DNA from 3 places in the Telluria sp. ZT3P39 genome. Region 3 is predicted to be linked to each of the others. Evidence: predicted binding sites of a transcription regulator. Region 3 holds the regulator's gene; each other region holds the start of a gene.

Region 1 (7,745 bases), on a different contig from region 3:
GCGGGCCTGCCTGAAGATAACTTCATGGCCTGCGAGCGCGGCGCCTCGTTTGGGTACAACAACCTGGTCTCGGACATGCGGAGCCTGGCCATCATGCGCGAATCGAACTGCCCGGTGGTGTTCGATGCGACCCACTCGGTGCAGCTGCCGGGCGGCCAGGGCACCTCGTCGGGCGGCCAGCGCGAGCACATCCCGGTGCTGTCGCGCGCGGCGGTTGCCGCCGGCATCGCCGGCCTGTTCATGGAAACCCATCCGGATCCGTCCAAGGCCATGTCGGACGGCCCGAACGCGGTACCGCTGGGACGCATGAAGGAGCTGCTCACGACGCTGGTCGAGATCGACCGCATCGTCAAGAAGGCCGGCTTCCTCGAAGCGGACTTCAAGTAACAGCTTCATCCGCGCGCGCCCGGCGGCTGGGCGCGCGCCGCAGTGTGACCTGACTACCGAATTCTTACCCTTCCGGAGACTGTAAAACATGAGTGCTATCGTTGATATTATCGGCCGCGAAATCATTGACTCGCGCGGCAATCCGACCGTGGAATGCGACGTCCTGCTGGAATCGGGCGTGATGGGCCGTGCCGCCGTGCCCTCGGGCGCCTCGACCGGTTCGCGCGAAGCGATCGAGCTGCGCGACGGCGACCCGAAGCGCTACTTCGGCAAGGGCGTGCTGCAGGCCTGCGAAAATATCAACACCGAGATCTCCGAAGCGATCATGGGCCTGGACGCCAATGAACAGGCCTTCCTGGACCGCACCCTGATCGATCTCGACGGCACCGAAAACAAGAGCCGCCTGGGCGCCAACGCCATGCTGGCCGTCTCGATGGCCGTGGCCAAGGCCGCCGCCGAAGAAGCCGGCCTGCCGCTGTACCGCTATTTCGGCGGTTCGGGCGCGATGCAGATGCCGGTGCCGATGATGAACGTCATCAACGGCGGCGCGCACGCGGACAACAACCTGGACATCCAGGAATTCATGATCATCCCGGTCGGCGCGCCAAGCTTCAAGGAAGCGATCCGCTGGGGCGCCGAGGTGTTCCACACCCTGAAAAAGATCCTGCATTCCAAGGGCCTGTCCACCGCGGTCGGCGACGAAGGCGGCTTTGCTCCTTCGGTAGCGAACCATGAAGAAGCGATCAAGCTGATCATGCAGGCGATCGAGCAGGCCGGCTACGAAGCCGGTTCGCAGATCGCGCTGGGCCTGGATTGCGCGGCCAGCGAATTCCACAAGGACGGCAAGTACGTGCTCGAGGGCGAAGGCCTGTCGCTCACCGCGACCGACTTCACCAACATGCTGGCCACCTGGTGCGACAAGTACCCGATCATTTCGATCGAAGACGCGATGGCCGAAGGCGATTGGGACGGCTGGGCGGTGCTCACCGCGGCACTGGGCAAGCGCGTGCAGCTGGTGGGCGACGACCTGTTCGTCACCAACACCAGGATCCTGAAAGAGGGCATCCAGAAGGGCATCGCCAACTCGATCCTCATCAAGATCAACCAGATCGGCACCCTGACCGAGACCTTCGCCGCCATCGAGATGGCCAAGCGCGCCGGCTACACCGCCGTGATCTCGCACCGCTCGGGCGAGACCGAAGACTCGACCATCGCCGACATCGCGGTGGGCCTGAACGCCCTGCAGATCAAGACCGGCTCGATGTCGCGTTCGGACCGCATGGCCAAGTACAACCAGCTGCTGCGCATCGAGGAAGACCTGGGCGACGTTGCCAGCTACCCGGGCCGCGACGCGTTCTACAACCTGACGTAAGGCCACTGGCCGGGCGGCCCCCCTGCGACTGCCTGGCCTTTTTTACGCCCATGCGACTCATCACCATTGCGCTCGCCGCCCTGCTGCTGCTGATCCAGTACCCTTTGTGGCTGGGGAAGGGCGGCTGGCTGTCGGTTGCCGACATGCGCGGCCAGGTCGAGGCGACCCGGCTCAAGACCGACCAGCTCAAGGCGCGCAACGCCAAGCTCGATTCGGAAGTACGCGACCTGCGCGAAGGCCTGGGCGCGGTCGAGGAGCGTGCCCGCCAGGACCTGGGCATGATCAAGCAGAATGAAATTTTCGTGCAGGTGCTGCGCAAGGACGAGCAGCCGGCGGTCTCGATGACCGTGCCGCCGCCACCGCCTGCGCCAAAAGACAAGACGAAGCGCTGAACGCGCCTCGAGAGGAATTGCGCATGACCGAACCAATCAACCCGTCCGAACTCGATTCGCTCGACGCGATCGCCGACTGCCTGGCCGACGCCTTCGAAGACGGCGAGGGCAGCATCATTGCTGCCGCCATGCAGGCCGTGGCGCTGGCGCCCGGCCTGGGCGAACTCGCCGCCGCGGTGGGCATGTCGCGCGAGGCGCTGCAGGCTGCGCTTGCAGCTACAGAGTTCAACCTCGACCTGACCCTCGAGATCATGAAAGTGGTCGACCTGCACATGTCCGGCGGGCGCGCCTGAGGCGGCCCGGCCCGGTTCAAACCCGGCGCCCCCGGACTCCCGGGGCGCTGCAGCTGAGTCCTCAGCTGCTCTCCTGCTGCTTCCCGCTCAATCCGACGACGCGTCGCCCTGCTTCGCGCCCGCACCCTGCTCGAGGAAGGAGCGCAGCATCCATGCGTTTTTCTCGTGCACTTCCATGCGGGTGGTGAGCATGTCGGCGGTCGGGAAGTCGTCGATCTCGTCGGCGACCTTCACGCCGGCGCGCAGCGTGCGGGTGATGATTTCGTTGCCATCCACGAGCTGGCGGATCATTTCCTTGGACGACAGGACTTCGGGTTCTTCGGTAATGTTCGACAGCTCGGCATAGCGCTTGTAGGTCGCCGGCGCGAAATGGCCCAGCGCGCGGATGCGCTCGGCGATATCGTCCAGCGCATTCCACTGCTCGGTGTACTGCTCTTCGAACATCACATGCAGCGCCGAGAACATCGGGCCGGTCACGTTCCAGTGAAAATTATGCGTCTTCAGGTAGAGCATGTAGGCGTCCGCGAGCACGGTCGACAGCGATGAGACGATCTTGGCGCGGTCTTCGGTATTGATGCCTGTATCCATATGCATGACAAATTCTCCCAGTGGTCAAAGGCGGCAGCGTCGTAACGATTACGCAACGCTGTCAAAGATGCATCAGCTTAGCACCGGCGCGAATTTCGTGCGGCACGCTGCTCCGGTTCAACCCCGGGGCGTGGAAAACGCGCGCGCAGGGAAGCGCTCGGGCTGCATGAAAACGGCGCAGCCTACATGGCGCCGCTGCGCGACAAGAGCTGGGACAACGAGGCGCTGGTGGTGTACGAGTTCGCCGAAGCAATGGTGGCAGGCCTGCAGTAAGCCGGCGCGGGCAGCGCTGGCGCGCGGGGAGCGGAGGAGCAGGCGCCGGGGCGGCTGGCCGCGCCCGGCGTGACCGGCAAGCTTATGCCGATGGCTGTTGTTTGCGGCGCGAGGCGCCCAGGCCCGCCAAACCGGCGCCCAGCAGCAGGAGAGAAGCCGGCTCGGGCACATCGGCAACAGGCACGCCCACTTGCGCGACCTGCGACAGAGTGCCGTCGGTGGCGCTCATCGTCAGGCGCCAGGCGCCGAAGTTCTCGGTGCCGACGTAGGTGTCGAACGGCATGTTACGCTCGAAGCCCTGCAGGGCTTCGTGTTCAAAATAGGTACCGCGGCCAATCGTGACCATGTAGGTGCCGGCCTGGCTGAAGGTCCAGCGCTGCGCCGCGTCGAAGTGCTTCGTCGAGCCGTCGCCGAAGGTGCTGTCGGAATCGTCTGCGTAGAACAGGCTCTTGCCGGCGGCGTCGAAGACCATCAGGTAACTGTCGAAGGCTGTGATCTTGCCATCGCCGTTCAGGTCCGCGTTCCTGGATTCCCATGCCAGCGAATCGAAGAATACCTGGGTGCCGGCAGTAACCTTAAACATGACCTGGGAAATCTTCAGATCGTTGGCCTTGCCATCGCCATCGGCATCGATATTGAAAATCTGTCCGTTGATCACGGCCGCACCAGCGACCGACGAGATGGCCATACCGGCCGACAAAAACAGTCCTGCAACAAGCTTGCGCATTTCAGCCTTAGAGTGGTTCAAATAATAAGGCTTACAGCAAGAATCATGCCAAATCGTAAATGTTAATGTTAATCAATGACTTGAGGAAAATTGTTTCGCGCGGAATGTGTTCTTGTAAAGAAATTCGACATGCTCCCGCAGCGAGATTGTTCACGGAACGTGTTTAAAGCACGTAAATATGGCTCAATTCGCTACGGGGTGTGTTTGATCCCGGCAGGCAGACCTTAGTTGATGCTGCCGCTCGGCGGCAACATGGTTTCGACCGGGATGTCGCTGGCAAACAGCTGGGCGCAGTCCACTTTGTCGAAGGAATAGTGCTTGCCGCAGAAATCGCAGTTGATGCCCAGTTCGCCCAGGTCGGCGAGTGCGGAATCCACCTCCGGCTGGCCCAGCATCTTGAGCATGTTGCCGACCTTCTCGCGCGTGCAGCTGCAATGGAATTGCGGGTGCTGCGGCTCGAAGACGCGGATGGTCTCTTCCCAGAACAGGCGCTTGAGCAGGACTTCGATGCCGGTGCTGAGCAGCTCTTCGCGTTTCAGGGTCTGGCCCAGCATGACGGCGCGGTTCCAGGTTTCCAGGTCTTCGGCTTCGGACGCCTGCTTTTGCTGGTCGTCCTTGCCGCTGTGGCGCGGCAGCTTTTGCAGCAGCAGGCCGCGCGAGACCTTGTCGTCGGCCGCCAGCCACAGGCGCGTGTCCATCTGCTCGGAACGCAGCATGTAGTTTTCGATGACGGTCGCCATGTCCTCGCCGTCGATCGGCACGATGCCCTGGTAAGGCTGCTGGCCCGGCATCTTGTCGGCCGGGTCGAGCGTGATGACAAAGCGGCCCTTGCCGTGCGCATTGAACATCTGGGTGAGGCTGGCGTCGTCCGCGATCTCGGCGTCAGGCGCCAGTTTGGCGGTGGCGCGGATGCGCAGCTCGGCGTCGCATTCGACCACCAGCAGGCGCACCGGCCCGTCGCCGTGGATCTGCATCACGATCGCGCCATTGAACTTGAGGTTGGCCGAGAGCAGGGCGCTGGCCGCCACCATCTCGCCCAGCACCGTGCGCACGGCCTTCGGGTAGGCGTGGCGGGCCTGCACCTCGCGCCAGGTGTCGGAAATCTCGATCAGCTCGCCGCGCACGGCAGCGTTATCGAAGATGAATTTTTGCAGGGTGTCGCGAGGGTCAGTCATAGCGTCAGTCGTCATTCTTTTATCCGATTTTCTTGAGCTGCGCCTTGAACAGCTGGCCGCGCGCCACATAGCTCGCGGCGCTGGCCTGCAGGCGCAGCAGGTCTTCTTCCGTCAGGGTGCGTACCACCTTGGCTGGGGAGCCGAGGATCAGCGAGTGGTCGGGAAATTCCTTCCCCTCGGTGACCAGGGCGCCGGCGCCCACCAGGCAGCCCTTGCCGATCCGGGCGCCATTGAGGATCACCGCCTGGATGCCGATCAGCGAACCGTCGCCGACCGTGCAGCCATGCAGCATGGCCTGGTGGCCGACCGTCACGTTCTTGCCCAGGGTAAGCGGGAAGCCCATGTCGGTATGCATCACCGTGCCTTCCTGCACGTTGCTGTTTTCGCCGATGGTGATGCGTTCGTTGTCGCCGCGCAGCGTGGCGCCGTACCACACCGAGGCGTTGGCCTCGAGCGTGACCTTGCCGATGAGGGTTGCCGAATCGGCCACGAAGCTTGAGGCGTCGATCTCGGGCGCAATCTCGCCCAGCTGGTAAATCGCCATGGATGTGCTCGCGGAGGGTTGAAATGCCGCTATTGTAAACCTTGCGCCCGCCATCGTCCGGTCGAGGACAAATGGGGCCGGGCAACGCGAAATCAAGCACGGCGGTAGGCGGGGCGCTATAATGCGAACGGTCGTACTTTTTTATTGCACTTACCGCTCCGAGGCCCCATGCAACCCTCCCGTTCCGAATTCCTCACCGTGCGCGGCCTGCGCACCCACGTCCGCCACTGGGGCCGCGAAGGAGCGCCCAGGATCTTCATGCAGCACGGCTGGATGGACGTCGCCGCCTCATTCCAGTTCGTGGTCGATTGCTTGACAAGGGACTGGCATGTGATCGCTTTCGACTGGCGCGGTTTCGGTCTGAGCGAGCGCTCGCACGCCGGCACCTACTGGTTCCCCGACTACCTGGCCGATCTCGAAGCGGTGTTAGAGCACTACGCGCCGGGCGAGGCGGTCAACCTGGTCGGCCACAGCATGGGCGGCAACGTCGCCAGCCTGTATGCGGGCGTGCGCCCGCAGCGCATCGCCAAACTGGTCAATCTGGAAGGCTTCGGCCTGCCCGACTCGCGCCCGTCCCAAGCGCCGGGACGCTTTGCGCGGTGGCTCGACGAACTGCGCGAGAAACCGGACATGCGCGGCTATCCCAGCCTGGAGGCAGTCGCGGCTCGGCTGCAGAAGACCAATCCGCGCCTGCCGGGGGAGCGCGCGGCCTTCCTGGCCGGTCACTGGTCGGCGCTCGACGATGACGGCCAGTGGCGCATCCTGGGCGACCCGGCCCACAAGATGACCGGCCCGCTGCTCTACCACGCCGAGGAAGTGCTGGCCTGCTGGACCCAGATCACCGCGCCCGTGCTGTGGGTCGAGGCGGAAGACACCGACATGTGGCGCTGGATGGGGCCGAAGGACCAGGCGCGCGCGGAGGTCGACCGCCGCCGCGGGCACCTCAGGCAGGTCACGGCGCGCATGATGCCGGGGGCGGGGCATATGCTGCATCATGACCAGCCGGAACTGCTGGCGGGGATGATCGAGGCGTTCTTGAATGGGGATGAGGTTCCGGGCTGAGCGTGGCATACCAGGACCGTTGTAAGCACCCCTCAGCACGTACACCGATAATTGCTCTGCGGAAACGCGTATGCTAGAGTCGCTGCTTGAACGGCCCCCCGCCGCCCCGACCGACCCACAGGACACACATGCACCTTCGCGCCGCCCTCGCGCTCACCGGCGCCCTGCTACTGGCAGGCTGCGCCATGCCTTACAGCCCGGCCCCGGTGGCCACCAATTTCAAAAGCACCCAGCAAGCCAAGCTGCAGGCAGCCGGGCACTGGGGCGTGATCGCGCGCCACATGGCCGGCCAGCTCGCGCCTGCGCTCAAGGCCAACGTGCGCCGTCCGCTCTACGTGTCGTCGCAGCAGTCGTCCGCGTTCGCGCAGGGCGTGAGCAGCCACCTGGTCACGGCCCTGGTGGGTGACGGCTACACGGTCGTCAAGGTGCCGGATGCGAACACGCTGCGCATCGAGCTCGATACCCAGGTCGTCGCCTTCTCGCCCGACCGCCCGCAGTACAAGTTCGCCGGCGAGCGCACCGCGCTGGTGGCGAGCATGTGGGTGCTGACCGGGATCGACCACACCATCGAATGGCTGGCCACGGCCGTCATCGCCGGCCAGGACGCGTATTCGTGGTTCCGCTCCCAGTTCGCCACGGGCGCCACGCCGAAGACCGAGATCATCGTCAACCTGTCGCTGGCCGACGACCACCGCTACTACGCGCGCTCGACCAACGTGTACTACACGACGGACACCGACCGCGCCCTGTACGACGCCGCTCACCAGCCATCGAAGACCTTCACGGTCCGCAACCAGTAAAGGCCTGCCATGCGAACCACCTTACCTCGCGCCGCCGCGCTGGCTTGCGCCCTGCTGTTGGGCGGCTGCGCCGGCCAGCCGCAGGAAAACACCAACTACACTTCGGTCTCGGCCAACGCCTTCGTCGCCGCC
Region 2 (7,745 bases), on a different contig from region 3:
ACCGAGGTCGCAGCAGCCATAGCCGGGCAGCGGCTGCTCGCCGCAGGGATTGGTGGCGCGCAGCTCTTCGGCATACCAGAGGTTGTTTTCCAGGTTGATGCGGTCGACGAACAGCACGCCCGGTTCGGCATGGTCGTAGGTCGAGGCGATGATGCGGTCCCACAGGGCGCGCGCCGAAACCTGGCGGTAGGCCCAGCGGCCGTCATCGAGGCGGCGCGCGCCGGCCAGGTCTTCGTCGCCGGGTTCGGCCCGGTGCACCAGCTCGAAGGAGGCATCGGCTTGCACCGCGCGCATGAAGGCGTCGGTGACGCCGACCGAGATGTTGAAGTTGGTGAGGGCGCCTTGGTCCTTGGCGGCGATGAAGCGTTCGATGTCGGGATGGTCGATGCGCAGCACGCCCATTTGCGCGCCGCGCCGGGCGCCGGCCGATTCGACCGTGCGGCAGGAGGCATCGAACACTTCCATGTACGAGACCGGTCCCGAGGCGCGCGAGCGGGTGCCGTGGACCTTGCTGCCCATCGGGCGGATGGCGGAGAAATCGTAGCCGACGCCGCCGCCGCGGCGCATGGTTTCGGCCGCCTCCGACAGGGCGGTGTAGATGCCCGGCAGGCCGTCCTGGTCGGTGCCCGAGATCGAGTCGCCTACCGGCTGGACGAAACAGTTGATGAGGGTGGCCTGCAGTCCCAGGCCCGCGGCCGAGTTGATGCGCCCGGCGGGCACGAATCCCTGTTCCTGGGCCCACAGGAAGCGCGCCTCGAATTCGGCGCGCTGGGCTTCAGGCTCGAGCGCGGCGAGGGCGCGCGCCACGCGCCGGCGCACGTCGAGGATGCTGGTTTCGTCGCCCTTGGCGTATTTCTCGCGCAGGACGTCGAGTGAGACTTCCTGCGGCGCCGCCGGCTTGTCGTGTGCATTCATGTTGGGCTCCCTGGGGACATGAATGCCGGCGGCTTATTCCTTGCCGAGGATGATGGTCGGCGCCGGAGAGTCCGGCGAGCCGACCGGCGTGGCCTGCGTGTTCAACCGCGCTTCCAGCTCTACCACACGCAGTTCGAGCGCTTCGAGCTTGGCGCGGGTCTTGGCCAGCACCTGGGCCTGGATGTCGAATTCTTCGCGGGTGACCAGGTCGAGCTTGGAGAAGCCCTGGGTCACCATCGCCTTGACGTTGCGCTCGATGTCCTTGGCCGGCGTGCTTTCCAGCGCCTGGTTGATCTTGCCCTGCAAGTCGTTGAAGAAAGTATTCATATCCGTGCATTCCTAAATGAGACGGCGCCGGCGCACCACGACGGTGCGTCCGCTGCCCGCCATGGTGCGTGGCCTTGCGGCAGATTGCTGCCGCGCGTTTTTCCTGGGTTGAACGAAACGCACATGGGGCGCATGGCTGAGAAATCAAGCGCATTTGCCGGCATCTGCCTCCGTTTCGAGCTGGCACGCATCCTGCTAAAGAGTTGTCAGGAGTGGTGCAACAGGATTGTAAACCGCAACGGCCCAGACCGTTGAATCTAAGGGGAATGTCATGAAGTGCAACGCAAGCGCAGCAGCAGTGGCCCTGGCCGTCCTGGCCTTATCCAGCGTCACCGCCGGCGCGCAGGAAGCAACCCCTGAGCATCAAGTCAGCTATAACGCCGCCATTACCAGCGACTACCGTTACCGCGGCCTGTCGCAAACCAGTCTCGACCCGGCGCTGCAAGGCGGCGCCGACTACGTGCACGGCCCGACCGGCTGGTACGCAGGCACCTGGCTGTCCACCATCAAATGGACCAAGGATCTCGGCGGCGACGGCAACATCGAATGGGATATCTACGGCGGCAAGCGTGGCCAGCTGGGCGAATCCGTCACCTATGACGTCGGCGGCCTGTACTACCTGTACCCGTCCAACAGCCTCAACCCCAGCGCCAATACCTTCGAGCTGTACGGGCGCCTCGGCTTCGGTCCGGCCTATGTCAAGTATTCGCGCTCGACCACCAATCTGTTCGGCACCGCCAACAGCAAGGGCAGCGGCTACCTCGACGTCGGCGCCGATATCGACGTCGGCAAGGGCTTCCTGCTGAACCTGCATGCCGGACGCCAGGAAGTGCGCCACAACGGCCAGTACTCGTACACCGACTACAAGATCGGCGTCACCAAGGATCTTGGCGTGGCCACCGTCTCGCTGGCCTGGGTCAAGGCCAGTACCGGCGCCTACCTGAACCCGGAAGGCAAGAACCTCGGCAAGTCCGGCGCCATCCTGACCGTGTCCAAAACCTTCTAAAAGTATAAAGAGGCAACACCATGAAAATGATTACCGCCATCATCAAACCCTTCAAGCTGGACGAGGTCCGCGAAGCGCTGTCGGAGATCAACGTGCAGGGCATGACGGTGACTGAAGTGAAGGGCTTCGGGCGCCAGAAGGGTCACACCGAGCTGTACCGCGGCGCCGAGTACGTGGTCGACTTCCTGCCGAAAATCAAGATCGAAGCGGCCGTGGACGATGCCGTGGTCGACCAGGTCATCGACGCCATCCAGGGCGCGGCCCGCACCGGCAAGATCGGCGACGGCAAGATCTTCGTGGCCGACCTGAACCAGGTCATTCGTATCCGTACCGGCGAGACCGGCAACGACGCACTGTAAGGGGAACCCTCATGAAGCAGACCATAACAAGATTCCTCGCCGGCCTCATGGCCATGAGCCTGGCGCTGCCGGCCCTGGCGGCACCCACCATCAACAAGGGCGACACGGCGTGGATGTTCACCGCCACGCTGCTCGTCATCATGATGTCGATTCCCGGCCTGGCCCTGTTCTACGGCGGCCTGGTGCGCGCCAAGAACATGCTGTCGATCCTGATGCAGGTCTTCATGGTCTTCTCGGTGATCATCGTGCTGTGGTGCCTGTACGGCTATTCGCTGGCCTTCACCCAGGGCAATGCCTTCATCGGCGGCTTCGACCGCGCCTTCCTGAACGGCATCTACGACCCGGTGGCCGGCACCTTCGCCCAGGCCGCGACCTTCAGCAAGGAGACGATGATTCCTGAATTTATCTTCGTCGCCTTCCAGGGCACCTTCGCCGCCATCACCTGCGCCCTGATCGTCGGCGCCTTTGCCGAGCGCGTGCGCTTCTCGGCGGTGCTGCTGTTCATGGTCCTGTGGTTCACCTTCGGCTACCTGCCGGTGGCGCACATGGTCTGGTTCTGGGCCGGCCCGGATGCGATCACCGATGCCGCGTCGCTCGCGACGGTCACCGGCAATGCCGGCTTCCTGTGGCAAAAGGGCGCGCTCGACTTCGCGGGCGGCACCGTGGTCCACATCAATGCGGCGGTGGCCGGACTGGTCGGCGCCTATGTGATCGGCAAGCGTGTCGGCCTGGGCCGCGAATCGATGGCGCCACACTCGCTGACCATGACCATGATCGGCGGCTCGATGCTGTGGGTCGGCTGGTTCGGTTTCAACGCCGGTTCGGCGCTGGAAGCGGGCGACGTCGCCGCGCTGGCCTTCATCAACACCCTGCTGGCGACCGCCGCGGCGGCCGTGTCGTGGATGATCGGCGAGTGGATCTTCAAGCGCAAACCGTCGATGCTGGGCGCCGTCTCGGGCGCGGTGTCGGGCCTGGTGGCGATCACCCCGGGCTGCGGCTTCGTCGGCCCGATGGGCGCCCTGGTCATGGGCCTGCTGGCGGGCGTCATCTGCCTCTGGGGCGTCACCGGCCTGAAGCGCCTGCTGGGCGCCGACGATTCGCTCGACGTGTTCGGCGTGCACGGCGTGGGCGGCATCCTCGGCGCGCTGCTGACCGGCGTATTCGCTTCGCCGGCACTGGGCGGGCAGGGCATCTGGGACTACATCGCCAACAAGGGTTCGGCGGAGTATTCGATCGCGAACCAGGTGTGGGTACAGGCGCAAGCCATCGGCATCACCATCGTGTGGTCGGGCGCGGTGGCTTTCATTGCCTTCAAGCTGGTCGACATCGTGATCGGGCTGCGCGTGCCGGCGGACCAGGAGCGCGAGGGGCTGGACATTACCAGCCATGGGGAGTCGGCGTATCACGCGTGATTCTTGGATGTTTCCTGAAAGGCGCCTGCGGGCGCCTTTTTTACGTTCCGGCAAGCGTGCGCCTTTAAACCGGCTTCTTCGTCCATATATAGCTGTACCGATATAATTCGAAAAAGCCACTACCAGGACATCCCCTTATGGTTCCGCACCTCGCCACCGCCCTCACCGGGCCCCTGCTCGACCTGGAAAAGAAGATCCTCGAAGCCACGCCCGCCATCGAGCGCTGGTTCCGGCTCGAGTGGCAGGAGCATACGCCGCCGTTCTATTGCTCGGTCGACCTGCGCAACGCCGGCTACAAGCTGGCGCCGGTCGATACCAATCTGTTCCCGGGCGGCTTCAACAACCTGTCCACCGAGATGCTGCCGCTGGCCGTGCAGGCCGCCATGGCCGCGATCGACAAATACTGCCCGGACGCGCGCAACCTGCTCATGATCCCGGAAACGCATACGCGCAACCCGCTCTACCTGCAGAACGTGGCGCGCCTGATGCAGATCTTCCGCCAGACCGGCCTGCACGTGCGCCTGGGCTCGCTGTCGCCTGACATCACCCAGCCGACGCCGCTGGCGCTACCGGACGGGAACATGCTGGTGGTCGAGCCGCTGGTGCGATCAAGCAACGGGCGCCGCGTCGGCCTGGCCGATTTCGACCCCTGCACCATCCTGCTGAACAACGACTTATCAAGCGGCATCCCATCCATCCTGGAAAATATCCACGAGCAGTCGCTGCTGCCGCCGGTGCATGCCGGCTGGGCGCTGCGCCGCAAGAGCAACCACCTCAAGGCCTTCGATGAAGTGGCGAAAAAATTCGGCAAGCTGATCGACATCGACCCGTGGCTGGTCAATCCGCTGCACAGCAAGGTCGGCGAAGTGGACCTGCAGGAAGATGTCGGCACCGAGCAGCTGGCCGATGCGGTCTCGGCGCTGCTCTCGAAGATCAAGAAGAAGTACAAGGAATACGGCATGAAGGAGCAAAAGCCCTTCGTGATCGTCAAGCCCGACGCCGGCACCTACGGCATGGGCGTGATGACCGTGAAGGACGCCAGCGAAGTGCGCGACCTGAGCCGTGCCCAGCGCAACAAGATGACGGTCATCAAGGATGGCGTGGCGGTCAACGACATGATCGTGCAGGAAGGCGTGCCGACCTTCGAGTCCGTCAACGATGCGGTGGCCGAGCCGGTGGTCTACATGATCGACCGCTACGTGGTCGGCGGTTTCTACCGCATCCACGCCGAGCGCGGCATCGACCAGAACCTGAATGCGCCTGGCTCGCAATACGTGCCGCTGGCATTTGCCCAGCAGCATGCGGTGCCGGACCTCAAGGCCAAGCCGGGCACGGCGGCGCCGAACCGCTTCTACGTCTACGGCGTGGTGGCGCGCCTGGGCCTGCTGGCCGCGTCGCTCGAGCTCGAGCGGACCGACCCGAACCCGGAAGTCTACTAAGCCATTACGTATCGGTGGAGACGGCGTCCCAGTCGTCTTCACCGTCGGCCTGGATCATCCAGTTGGCCGCATGGTGCCATTCCAGCACCACGCCCGGGTTGATGCCCGGCGGTTGTTCATGCCCGTTGAGCTGCGCATCGCGCACCGCCCAGTGCAGGCGGTAGAGCAAATCTGCCTGGTCCAGGATCTCGGTCTTGCTGCGCAGCCGGATCGCATCACGCAGCAGGGTGGCATCCAGCAGGTCGTGTGGATAGAGCGGCAGGATGCTTTCTGCGCTGGACGGCGCCGCAGGCATGGCAGGCTTGTCCGCCAGGCCCGCGCACCAGGCCAGGAGCATCATCGCTTCCAGCCGCCACGAGAAGCGGATCACGTCTTCCTCGCTTGGGGCGTCATTGAACAGGAAGGCGGCTTCGTCGTTCGACAGCATGGCGCGGCGTTCCTCGCCGGCGAAATACTGCTTGAAAAAGGTGTTCTGGCGCAGCATGGCCGCGCCCACCACGCCCCAGAGCGCGACCAGCCGGCGCCAGACTTCGTCCTCGGTGCGCAGCGTGACGCCGTCGTCATCCTCGATCATCGGCAAGTGCGGGTTGACGGCAATCCCGTGCTCGCGCACCAGCGCTTCGTTTGCTGCCCTGCGTGCTTCTGCTGTCATGTCCTGCCTCCATAAATCGTTTGCAGGACATTAACATCAACCGCGCGCGGAGCGGCGTACACGCCGGCCGTGCCGCCGAATAGATGGGCCGCCCGCGAGAATCCCCGTTTCCGGCTAAAATCAGGGCATTCCCCGCATTGGACCGCCCATGAAAATCGCCTTCCTCGCCGATCCCCTTTCCACGTTCAAGATCTACAAGGACTCGACCTTCGCGATGATGCGCGAAGCCGCCAGGCGCGGCCACACCATCTATGCCTTCGAGCAGCGCGACATGGTGCTGGAGGAGGGCGTGGTCACGGCGCAGGTCAGGCACCTGACGCTTACCGGCGAGTCCGACGCCTGGTACCGCGCCGACATGCCCGAAATCGTCAAGCTCTCGAACTTTGACGCCGTCATCGAGCGCAAGGATCCGCCTTTCGACATGGAATATGTCTACGGCACCTATTTGCTGGAACTGGCCGAGCGCCAGGGCGCGCGCGTGTTCAACCGCCCGGGCGCGATCCGCGACCACAACGAAAAGCTGGCCATCGCCCAGTTCAGCGGCTACACCTCGCCGACCCTCGTCACCTCGAACATGGACCGCCTGCGCGACTTTCACGGCAAGCATGGCGACGTGATCTTCAAGCCGCTGGACGGCATGGGTGGCGCCGGCATCTTCCGCATCAAGGAAGACGGCATGAACCTGGGTTCCGTCATCGAGTCGCTGACCGGCAACGGCATGCACACCATCATGGCCCAGAAATACATTCCGGCAATCAAAGCGGGCGACAAGCGGGTGCTTGTGATCGGCGGCAAGCCGGTGCCTTTCGCGCTGGCGCGCATCCCGCAAGGCAACGAAGTGCGCGGCAACCTGGCCGCCGGCGGCGTAGGCCGCGCCCAGCCGATCACCGAGCGCGACCGCGAGATCGCCGAAGCGCTGGGGCCGGTTCTGGCCGCACGCGGCTTATTGCTGGTAGGATTGGATATCATCGGGGATTTCCTGACCGAAGTGAACGTCACCAGCCCGACCTGCTTCCAGGAGATCACCGACCAGACCGGATTCGACGTGGCCGCGATGTTCATCGACGCGGTCGAACAGCAGCTCACGGAAAAAGCACACTGACATGGTAGGCATCCTCCTGATGACCCACGCACCGCTGGGCCAGGCATTCATCACCGCGGTCGCGCACGTCTTCCGCGGGCCCACCGAGCGCTTCGAGGCGATCGACGTGGCCGCCGACCAGGACATCAACGAAGTCAACGCCCTGGCCAAGGACGCGATCGCGCGCCTGGACGAAGGCGACGGCGTGCTGGTCATCACCGACATCAAGGGCGGCACGCCGTCCAATTGCTGCAATACGCTGGCCAATGCCGGCCACGTGGAAGTCATCGCCGGCATCAGCCTGCCGATGCTGCTGCGTGCGATTACCTACCGCCGCGACACCCTCGACGTTGTGGTGGAAATGGCCCTGGCCGGCGCCCAGAATGGCGCGGTGCGGGTGGACAACCGGATCCGCGTAGGATCGAGCTGACGGGCTGCGCTTCCCGGACACGACAGTTTTTGGCGACAAGACGATAACGAGAACATGATTCAACAAGAACTAGAAATCATCAACAAGCTGGGCCTGCACGCCCGCGCCTCCGCCAAGCTCACCC
Region 3 (7,745 bases):
CGGGTGACGCACATCATCAGGGGCGAGCGCTGGCGCATGGCTTTCAAGGCTTTTTGCGCGAACGGGTTCTCGTCGCGCGCGAGCGATGCCATGATGGCGGCCACCGAGGAAGCGCCGAAATGCGCATCGATGACCGCGCGCTGCGCCTGCAGTTCGCTCGCGCCGGCAGCACCCGCACACTGCGCGGCAAACGCGCGGATCGCTGCCGGCAGATCCGCGCCCGCAGTAGTATCCACCAGCGCCATCAACTCGCCCATCTTCTCGCCCGGCACGAACAGGTCGGCCAGGCCCACGTAGATCGCGTCGGCCGCGCCGATCGTCAAACCGGTGAGGCCCAGGTACTGGCCCAGCTGGCCCGGCGCGTGCGACAGGAAATGGCTGCCGCCGACATCGGGGAACAGGCCGATATTCACCTCGGGCATGGCGACCTTGCTGCGTTCGGTGACGATGCGCAGGCCGCAATCGGGGCCGCCCTGGGCGATGCCCATGCCGCCGCCCATCACCACGCCATCCATCAGCGCGATATACGGCTTCGGGTAGAAATGGATCAGGTGGTTCAGTGCGTATTCTTCGGTGAAGAAGTCTTCCAGCAGCGCGCTGCCGCCAGTCGGCCCCACATGCCCCATCTCGTGGAAGAAGCGGATGTCGCCGCCCGCGCACAAGGCTTTCTCGCTCGAGCTGGTGATGACGACCGCGTCGATGCCGGTGTCATGCTGCCAGTCGCGCAGGATCGCGGTGAGCGCGCGCACCATGTCGAGCGACAGGGAGTTCAGGGCCTTCGGCCGGTCGAGCGTAATGACGCCGGTGCGGTTGGCGACGCGGGTCAGGACGGTGTCGGTCATGGGATGTGCTGTGATCGAAAAAACATCCATTTTACCGAACAGTCGCGTGCACGCGAAGCCTGTTGGATGCAAAAAGGGCGTCCCCTCAGACGCCCTCGCTGTCATTGCTGCTGCGCGTATTTACGCTGCGGCTGCTTCGCCGAGATCCGGCAGGCGCTTGTGCGCCACGTGATTATGATTTTGCAGCATGGATTTATGCTTGATGACCTGGCGGTCCAGCCTGTCCATCAGCGTGTCGATCGCCGCGTACAGGTCTTGCGCGGCACTGGCCACATGCAAAATTTTTCCTGATACTTGCAGGTTGATCTCGGCTTTCTGCCGTTTTTCTTTTTCGGTGAGATTATCGATGGCGAGGAACACGTGGGTGTCGATCACGTGATCGAAATGGCGGGTAATGCGCTCGAGCTTATTCTGAACGTATTCACGAATTGCGGGAGTCACTTCAAGATGATGACCACTGATAGTGAGGTTCATACACACTCCTTTGAAATGTCGCGCTGCCCGCGCCACAAGGTAGGTGTGGGCAGTGCAGTTACAGAGACTTGCGGAGGCTGACGGGAGGAATCTTGAGCGCCTCACGGTATTTGGCTACCGTCCGGCGCGCAATGACCATACCTTGTTCCCCGAGCATTTCCGCGATCTTGCTGTCGGATAGAGGGTTCTTAGGGTCTTCTGCTCCTGTCAATTGCGCAATAAGCGCGCGGATCGCCGTGGAAGATGCTTCTCCCCCCGCTTCGGTGGCGACGTGGCTTCCGAAGAAGTATTTCAGTTCAAACATGCCGTGGGGGGTCAGCATGTATTTCTGCGTTGTAACGCGAGAAATCGTGCTCTCGTGTAGGCCTAGTGTATCAGCAATCTCGCGCAGCACAAGCGGACGCATGGCAACCGCGCCATGGCTGAAAAAGTTGCGCTGGCGCTCTACAATCGCCTCCGCCACACGCAAAATTGTATCGAAACGCTGGCGCATATTCTTGATCAGCCACTTGGCTTCCTGCAGCTGCGCGCCCATCTGGCTTTCGCTTTTTCCCTGCTTGAGCAGGTTGGCGTAGAGTGAGTTGACGCGCAATTTCGGCATCACGTCCGGATTCAGCATCACCGACCAGCCGCTCTTGGCGCGGCGCACGATCACGTCCGGCACCACGTAGTCGGAGGTGGCAGACGCAAAGGCCGCGCCCGGATGCGGATTGCACTGGCGGACCACGGCCTGCACTTCGCGCAGGTCTTCGTCGTCGCAGTCCAGCGCCTTCTTGAGCTTGGTGTATTCGCGCTGTGCGAACCAGCTCAGGTAGCCTTCGACGATCTTCAGCGCCAGGCGCCGCGTCACCATCGGCACGCCCGGCATGCGGCGGATCTGCAGGGCCAGGCATTCGGCCGCGCTGCGGGCGCCGCAGCCGAGCGGGTCCAGGCTCTGCACCAGCGCCAGCGCGCAGCGCAGCTCGTCCATCTCGATCTCGAGTTCGGCGGGCAGGCGCGCGTGGATGTCGTCCAGCGGCTCCTCTAAATAGCCGTTGTCGTCGAGCGCATCGATCACCAGTTCGGCCAGCGCGCGGTCGCGCACGCTGCAGCCGGTGGTGCGCACCTGTTCGGCCAGGTGCTCGCGCAGCGACACGCTGCAGGCTTCCAGCTGCGGACGGCCGTCTTCGTCGTCGCCGCTGCGCGCGCCCCCGCCCTCGCCGCCCCAGTCGCCGTCAGGCTCGCCGCGGTCGCGGTCACCGTCTTCGAAGCCGTCGGCCTCTGGCTTGGCGCCCTCGCCTTCGCCGCCTTCCTGTGCCGGCTGCGCGGCCGGGGCTTCGCCGCTGGCGGGGGCGCTGTTGATGGCGCCGTCGGCCAGCAGGCGCACCGAGTGGTCGAGCGGATCGTCGAGGCGTTCGAGCAGCGGGTTATCGGTCAGTATCTGCTCGAGCTCCTGGTGCAGTTCGAGCGTGGACAACTGCAGCAGGCGGATCGACTGCTGCAGCTGCGGCGTGAGCGCCAGGTGCTGCGAAGTGCGGAGTTGCAGGGACTGTTTCATGGTCACATGCGGAAGTGTTCGCCGAGGTAGACGCGGCGCACCGACTCGTCGGCGATGATGTCGTCCGGACGGCCCGAGGCCAGCACCGCCCCCTGGTTGATGATGTAGGCGCGGTCGCAGATGCCGAGCGTCTCGCGCACGTTGTGGTCCGTGATCAGCACGCCGATGTTGCGCTCTTTCAGGAAGCGCACGATGCGCTGGATCTCGATCACGGCGATCGGGTCCACGCCGGCAAACGGCTCATCTAACAGCACGAAGCGCGGGTTGGTCGCCAGCGCGCGCGCGATCTCCACACGGCGGCGCTCGCCGCCGGACAGCGACAGCGCCGGGCTCTCGCGCAGCTTCTCGATCTGCAGCTCGGCCAGCAGGGTGTCCAGGCGCTCGTTGATCTCGTCCTTCGACAAGGCCTTGCCCTCATCGGTGCGCTGCAGTTCCAGCACGGCGCGGATGTTCTCTTCCACCGTGAGCTTGCGGAACACCGAGGCTTCCTGCGGCAGGTAGGACAGGCCCAGCACCGCGCGCCGGTGGATCGGCAGGCTCGAGATGTCGGTGCCATTGATGTCGATCGAGCCGGCGTCCGACGGCACCAGGCCGACGATCATGTAGAACGAGGTGGTCTTGCCGGCGCCGTTCGGGCCCAGCAGGCCGACCACTTCGCCGCAATCGACCTGCAGCGAGACGTCGCGCACCACCAGCCGCTTGCCATAGCTCTTTTGCAATCCCTTGACGATCAGGGTGCTGCAGCCTTCGCGCACGCTTGTCGAGGCTAGCGTCATTGCTTGCCGCCTTCTGCGGCTGCAGGACGGCGCGGGGCGATGATCAGGGTGCCGCGCCCGCCGCCAACCTTGCTCTGGCCGCTGGCGTCGTTGCGCACCTGGGCGACTTCCTTGCGGTTGTCGTAGGAGATGAACGGACCCTTGATTTCGTTGGTCATGCGCCCGCTTTCCAGCTCGCGCACTTCGGCGGCCGTGAACAGTTTCACCAGCTCGGCGCGCTCGTCGTATTCGATGCGCTGGGCCTGGCCTTCGACCCACAGGTCCGGGCCGCCGTCGCGCTTCTGGCGGAAGGTGGCCAGCTTGCCCGGCGCCGCGGTAAGCGTCACGCTCATGTAGCCTTCCGGAGTTTCTTTCACCTGGGCGCGGTCGGATTTCAGTACCAGGGTGCCGCGCGTGAGCACGACGTTGCCGGTCAGGATGCGGGTTTGCGTGACCTCGTCGACGTCCAGGGTGTCGAAGTTGATCACGGCCTGCTTGAGCGAATCGGCGCGCTCGGCAAAGGCGCCGAGGGAGGCCAGGCCAAGAAGGGCGGCAAGGATGATTTTTTTCATGGGTGCTTGTCCTGTGATGACGTGCGCGCTAGCGTTGCGCGCGTGGCGGATAGACGATCTGGCCGCGGCTGGCCAGGTGCAGCTTCTGGGTCGCGTTGTTCGCGACCATGCCGGTGCCACGGATGGTGGAGGCGCCGAGCTGCATCACGATCGGCTGGTCGGTCTTCATGATCTCTTCGTCGGGCAGCACGGTGAGTGCCTCGGTGCGTACGCGCAGCGCTTCGCTGGTGGGCGTGGCGGGGCGCTGGATGTCGACCTTGCCGAGCAGGTCGACGCGGTGTTCTTCGTGGTAGATGCGGCCGCGGTTGGCCACCACGGTGGTGCGCGGGCGCCCCGGGGTCATGCCCTGCACCACCGGCTGCTCGACCTCGGAGACGTCGCCCTGCGGCTGGTGCGCCAGGCGCTTGCCCGACACGACATAGCTCGGCTTGCCCTCTTCGGTCATGCGCACGAAGGAGAAATTTTCGACGATGTAATCCGGCTCGTCCATCGGCCCGCCCAGGCGCGTATCGCCATCGTCGCTGTCCATCACCTGCACCAGCCAGAAGCTGCCGAAGGCGAGGAAGACGCCGATGATCATGACGCTGAGCAGTCTCCAGCGGTGGGCGGTGCGCTTGTACGTGACCATATCTGTTCGTGCGAGCGCTTAGGCGAAGTAAGGCGCGAGCGCCTGTTCGTAGCTGCCCTGGGCGCGCATGACCAGGTCGCAGACTTCGCGCACGGCGCCGCGCCCGCCCGCGTTCTTCGTGACGTAATGCGCGCGGTGCTGCACTTCCGGGTGGCCCGAGGGCACGGCCACGGCAAAGCCGACTTTCGTGAGCAGCGGCAGGTCGATCACGTCGTCGCCGATGTAACCGCATTCCTCGGCGGTCACGCCGGTGGCGTCTAACAGCTTGGCAAAGCCGATGCGCTTGTCGTGGATGCCCTGGTAGACGTGGGCAATGCCCAAATCGCTTGCCCGCTTGACCACGATCGGCGACAGGCGCGCGCTGATGATCGCGGTCTGCACGCCGGTCTTGCCCAGCAACTGGATGCCCAGGCCGTCGAGCACATTGAAGGTCTTGGTGACTTCGCCGTCCGGGCCGTAGGTGAGGCTGCCGTCGGTGAGCACGCCGTCGACGTCGAAGATCATGACTTTCACGCGCGCGGCGCGCTGCATGTGTTCCAGTGGAGTCATTTAGATTACCTTGGCGCGGGTCAGGTCGTGGATGTGGAGCGCGCCGACCAGGCGGCCGTCAAGGTCCACCACCAGCATCTGGTTGATGCGGAATTCTTCCATCACGGCGACGGCGTCGACCGCCAGCTGTTCCGGGTGCACGGTGCGCGGGCCGGCATGCATCACGTCGCGGATCGCGATGTTCGAGAAATCGTGCAGGCGCTCGATCAGGCGGCGCAAGTCGCCGTCGGTGAACACGCCGACCGGGCGGCGCTCGTCGTCGATCACGGCGGTCATGCCCATGCCCTTCTGCGAGACTTCCAGCAGGGCCTTGGCCAGCGGCGTGTCGGGGCTCACGGCGGGAATCGCGTCGCCGCTGCGCATGACGTCGCGCACGTGCGTCAGCAGGCGGCGGCCCAGGGCCCCGCCCGGGTGCGACATCGCGAAGTCTTCTTCGCGAAAACCCCGCATATCCAGCAGCGACACCGCCAGGGCGTCGCCCATGGCGAGCGTCACGGTGGTGCTGGTGGTCGGGGCGAGATTGAGCGTGCAGGCTTCCTTGGCCACCGAAATATCGAGGTGGATCTCGGACAGCTTGGCCAGGCGCGAATGCGGCTTGCCGGTCATCGAGATCACCTTGCTGCCCATTCTTTTGACAGCTGGCAAAATTTCGAGCAGCTCGGACGATTCGCCCGAGTTCGAGATGGCGATGAAGACATCCTGCGCCGTCACCATGCCCAGGTCGCCGTGGGCGGCTTCGCCCGGGTGTACGAACATGGCCGGGGTGCCGGTCGATGCCAGGGTGGCGGCAATCTTGCGGCCGATGTGGCCGGATTTGCCCATGCCGGACACCACTACGCGCCCGGTACAGCCCAACAAGAGCTGCACGGCGCGCACGAAACTGTCGTCGTCGCCCAGGCGCGCATGCAGCGCGCGAATGGCGTCGGCCTCGATGGCCAGGGTCTCGCGGCCCAGCTCCAGCACGCGGCGGGCCTGGTCGGCATCAAAACTTTTCAGCATTGTTTTTTCATCGGTTACACTCATCGTGGCAGTATAAACGAATTGGCCAAGCAAAAAACTTGCCAGTGGTAACAAACTACAACAACGAATCACGGGGAAGATGCATTCCGGACTTGAACTGACCCTGCTCCTGCTGGGCTGCGCCGTACTCGGCGTGGTCGCTTTCCGGATGCTTCACCTGCCGCCGATGCTCGGCTACCTGGCCGTCGGCGTCCTCATCGGCCCCCACGCGCTGGCGCTGGCCGACGACAGTCCCGCCACCCACGCGCTGGCCGAATTCGGCGTCGTCTTCCTGATGTTTTCGATCGGGCTGGAGTTCTCCCTGGCCCAGCTCAAATCGATGCGCCGCATCGTGTTCGGCCTGGGTCTGGCTCAAGTCGTATTGACAATCGCGGCCGCCATGGGCTTCGGCCTGTTCATCTCCTGGTGGGTGCCCGAGATGCATGTGAGCTGGCAGGCGGCCTTCGCGCTGGGCGGGGCGCTGGCCATGTCGTCCACCGCCATCGTCGTCAAGATGCTGACCGAACGCCTGGAACTCGAGAGCGAGCATGGGCGCCGCATCATCGGCATCCTGCTGTTCCAGGATCTGGCGGTGGTGCCGCTCCTGATCATGATCCCCTCGCTGGCGCGCCCGCCCGAAGAACTGGCCGCGACCCTCGGCTGGGCGGCGCTCAAGGCGGCCTTCGTGCTGGCCCTGCTCCTGATCTTCGGACAGAAGCTGATGCGCAACTGGTTCACCATCGTCGCCAAGCGCCGCTCGCAGGAGCTGTTCATGCTCAACCTGCTCCTGGTGACGCTGGGTCTTGCCTGGGTCACCGAGCAGGCCGGCCTGTCGCTGGCGCTGGGCGCGTTCGTGGCCGGCATGCTGATCTCCGAGACCCAGTACAAGCACCAGGTGGAAGAAGACATCAAGCCCTTCCGCGACGTGCTGCTCGGGCTGTTCTTCATCACGGTGGGCATGCTGCTCAACGTCGGCGTCGTGCTGCAGCACTGGTGGCTGGTGCTCGCGCTCGTGGTGTTCCCGGTGCTGCTGAAATTCGCGATCATCGCGGCCCTGGCCAAGGCCTTCGGCTCGAGCGACGGCGTGTCGATGCGCACCGGCCTGGCGCTGGCCCAGGCCGGCGAATTCGGCTTCGTGCTGCTGAACCTCGCCTCCGGCTCGAAGCTGATCGACGACTTCCTGATCCAGCTGGTGCTGGCCTCGATGGTGCTGTCGATGCTGGTCGCCCCCTTCGTGATCCAGAACATGGACAAGATCGTGATGAAGGTCGCGGCCAACGAATGGATGATGCAGTCGCTCCAGCTGACCCAGCTCGCCAGCCGCACCATGAAGACCCAGAAGCACGTGATCATCGCCGGTTTCGGACGCAGCGGCCAGAGCCTGGCCAC

What was found. Region 3 encodes sigma-54, which starts transcription at its own class of promoters, with help from an activator protein. Its sites were predicted from a motif close to TGGCANGNAANCTGCTTT; they were not measured.
Region 1: a site for sigma-54 is predicted at 4,066-4,083, ahead of AC56LR_RS19805 (DVUA0089 family protein). Genes of this name have one in related genera too.
Region 2: a site for sigma-54 is predicted at 1,424-1,441, ahead of AC56LR_RS10865 (TorF family putative porin). Genes of this name have one in related genera too.

The regions. Positions count from the first base shown of each region.
Region 1 covers NZ_JCASIH010000031.1:14,772-22,516, forward strand. Annotated here, with positions in the region: gene kdsA (3-deoxy-8-phosphooctulonate synthase) at 1-387, shown strand, start outside; gene eno (phosphopyruvate hydratase) at 476-1,759, shown strand; gene ftsB (cell division protein FtsB) at 1,810-2,151, shown strand; gene AC56LR_RS19795 (helix-turn-helix domain-containing protein) at 2,175-2,444, shown strand; gene AC56LR_RS19800 (Dps family protein) at 2,532-3,038, opposite strand; gene AC56LR_RS19805 (DVUA0089 family protein) at 3,388-4,005, opposite strand; gene hslO (Hsp33 family molecular chaperone HslO) at 4,257-5,207, opposite strand; gene AC56LR_RS19815 (gamma carbonic anhydrase family protein) at 5,227-5,751, opposite strand; gene AC56LR_RS19820 (alpha/beta fold hydrolase) at 5,920-6,813, shown strand; gene AC56LR_RS19825 (hypothetical protein) at 6,942-7,613, shown strand; gene AC56LR_RS19830 (FlgO family outer membrane protein) at 7,623-7,745, shown strand, end outside.
Region 2 covers NZ_JCASIH010000008.1:151,278-159,022, reverse strand. Annotated here, with positions in the region: gene AC56LR_RS10875 (adenosylcobalamin-dependent ribonucleoside-diphosphate reductase) at 1-915, opposite strand, end outside; gene AC56LR_RS10870 (accessory factor UbiK family protein) at 949-1,242, opposite strand; gene AC56LR_RS10865 (TorF family putative porin) at 1,514-2,248, shown strand; gene glnK (P-II family nitrogen regulator) at 2,269-2,607, shown strand; gene amt (ammonium transporter) at 2,619-4,019, shown strand; gene gshA (glutamate--cysteine ligase) at 4,157-5,458, shown strand; gene AC56LR_RS10845 (DUF4272 domain-containing protein) at 5,463-6,110, opposite strand; gene gshB (glutathione synthase) at 6,259-7,212, shown strand; gene AC56LR_RS10835 (PTS sugar transporter subunit IIA) at 7,214-7,621, shown strand; gene AC56LR_RS10830 (HPr family phosphocarrier protein) at 7,676-7,745, shown strand, end outside.
Region 3 covers NZ_JCASIH010000015.1:1,798-9,542, forward strand. Annotated here, with positions in the region: gene AC56LR_RS14710 (enoyl-CoA hydratase/isomerase family protein) at 1-842, opposite strand, end outside; gene hpf (ribosome hibernation-promoting factor, HPF/YfiA family) at 963-1,316, opposite strand; gene AC56LR_RS14720 (RNA polymerase factor sigma-54) at 1,375-2,853, opposite strand; gene lptB (LPS export ABC transporter ATP-binding protein) at 2,856-3,629, opposite strand; gene lptA (lipopolysaccharide transport periplasmic protein LptA) at 3,626-4,180, opposite strand; gene lptC (LPS export ABC transporter periplasmic protein LptC) at 4,209-4,808, opposite strand; gene AC56LR_RS14740 (KdsC family phosphatase) at 4,827-5,357, opposite strand; gene AC56LR_RS14745 (KpsF/GutQ family sugar-phosphate isomerase) at 5,358-6,380, opposite strand; gene AC56LR_RS14750 (monovalent cation:proton antiporter family protein) at 6,457-7,745, shown strand, end outside.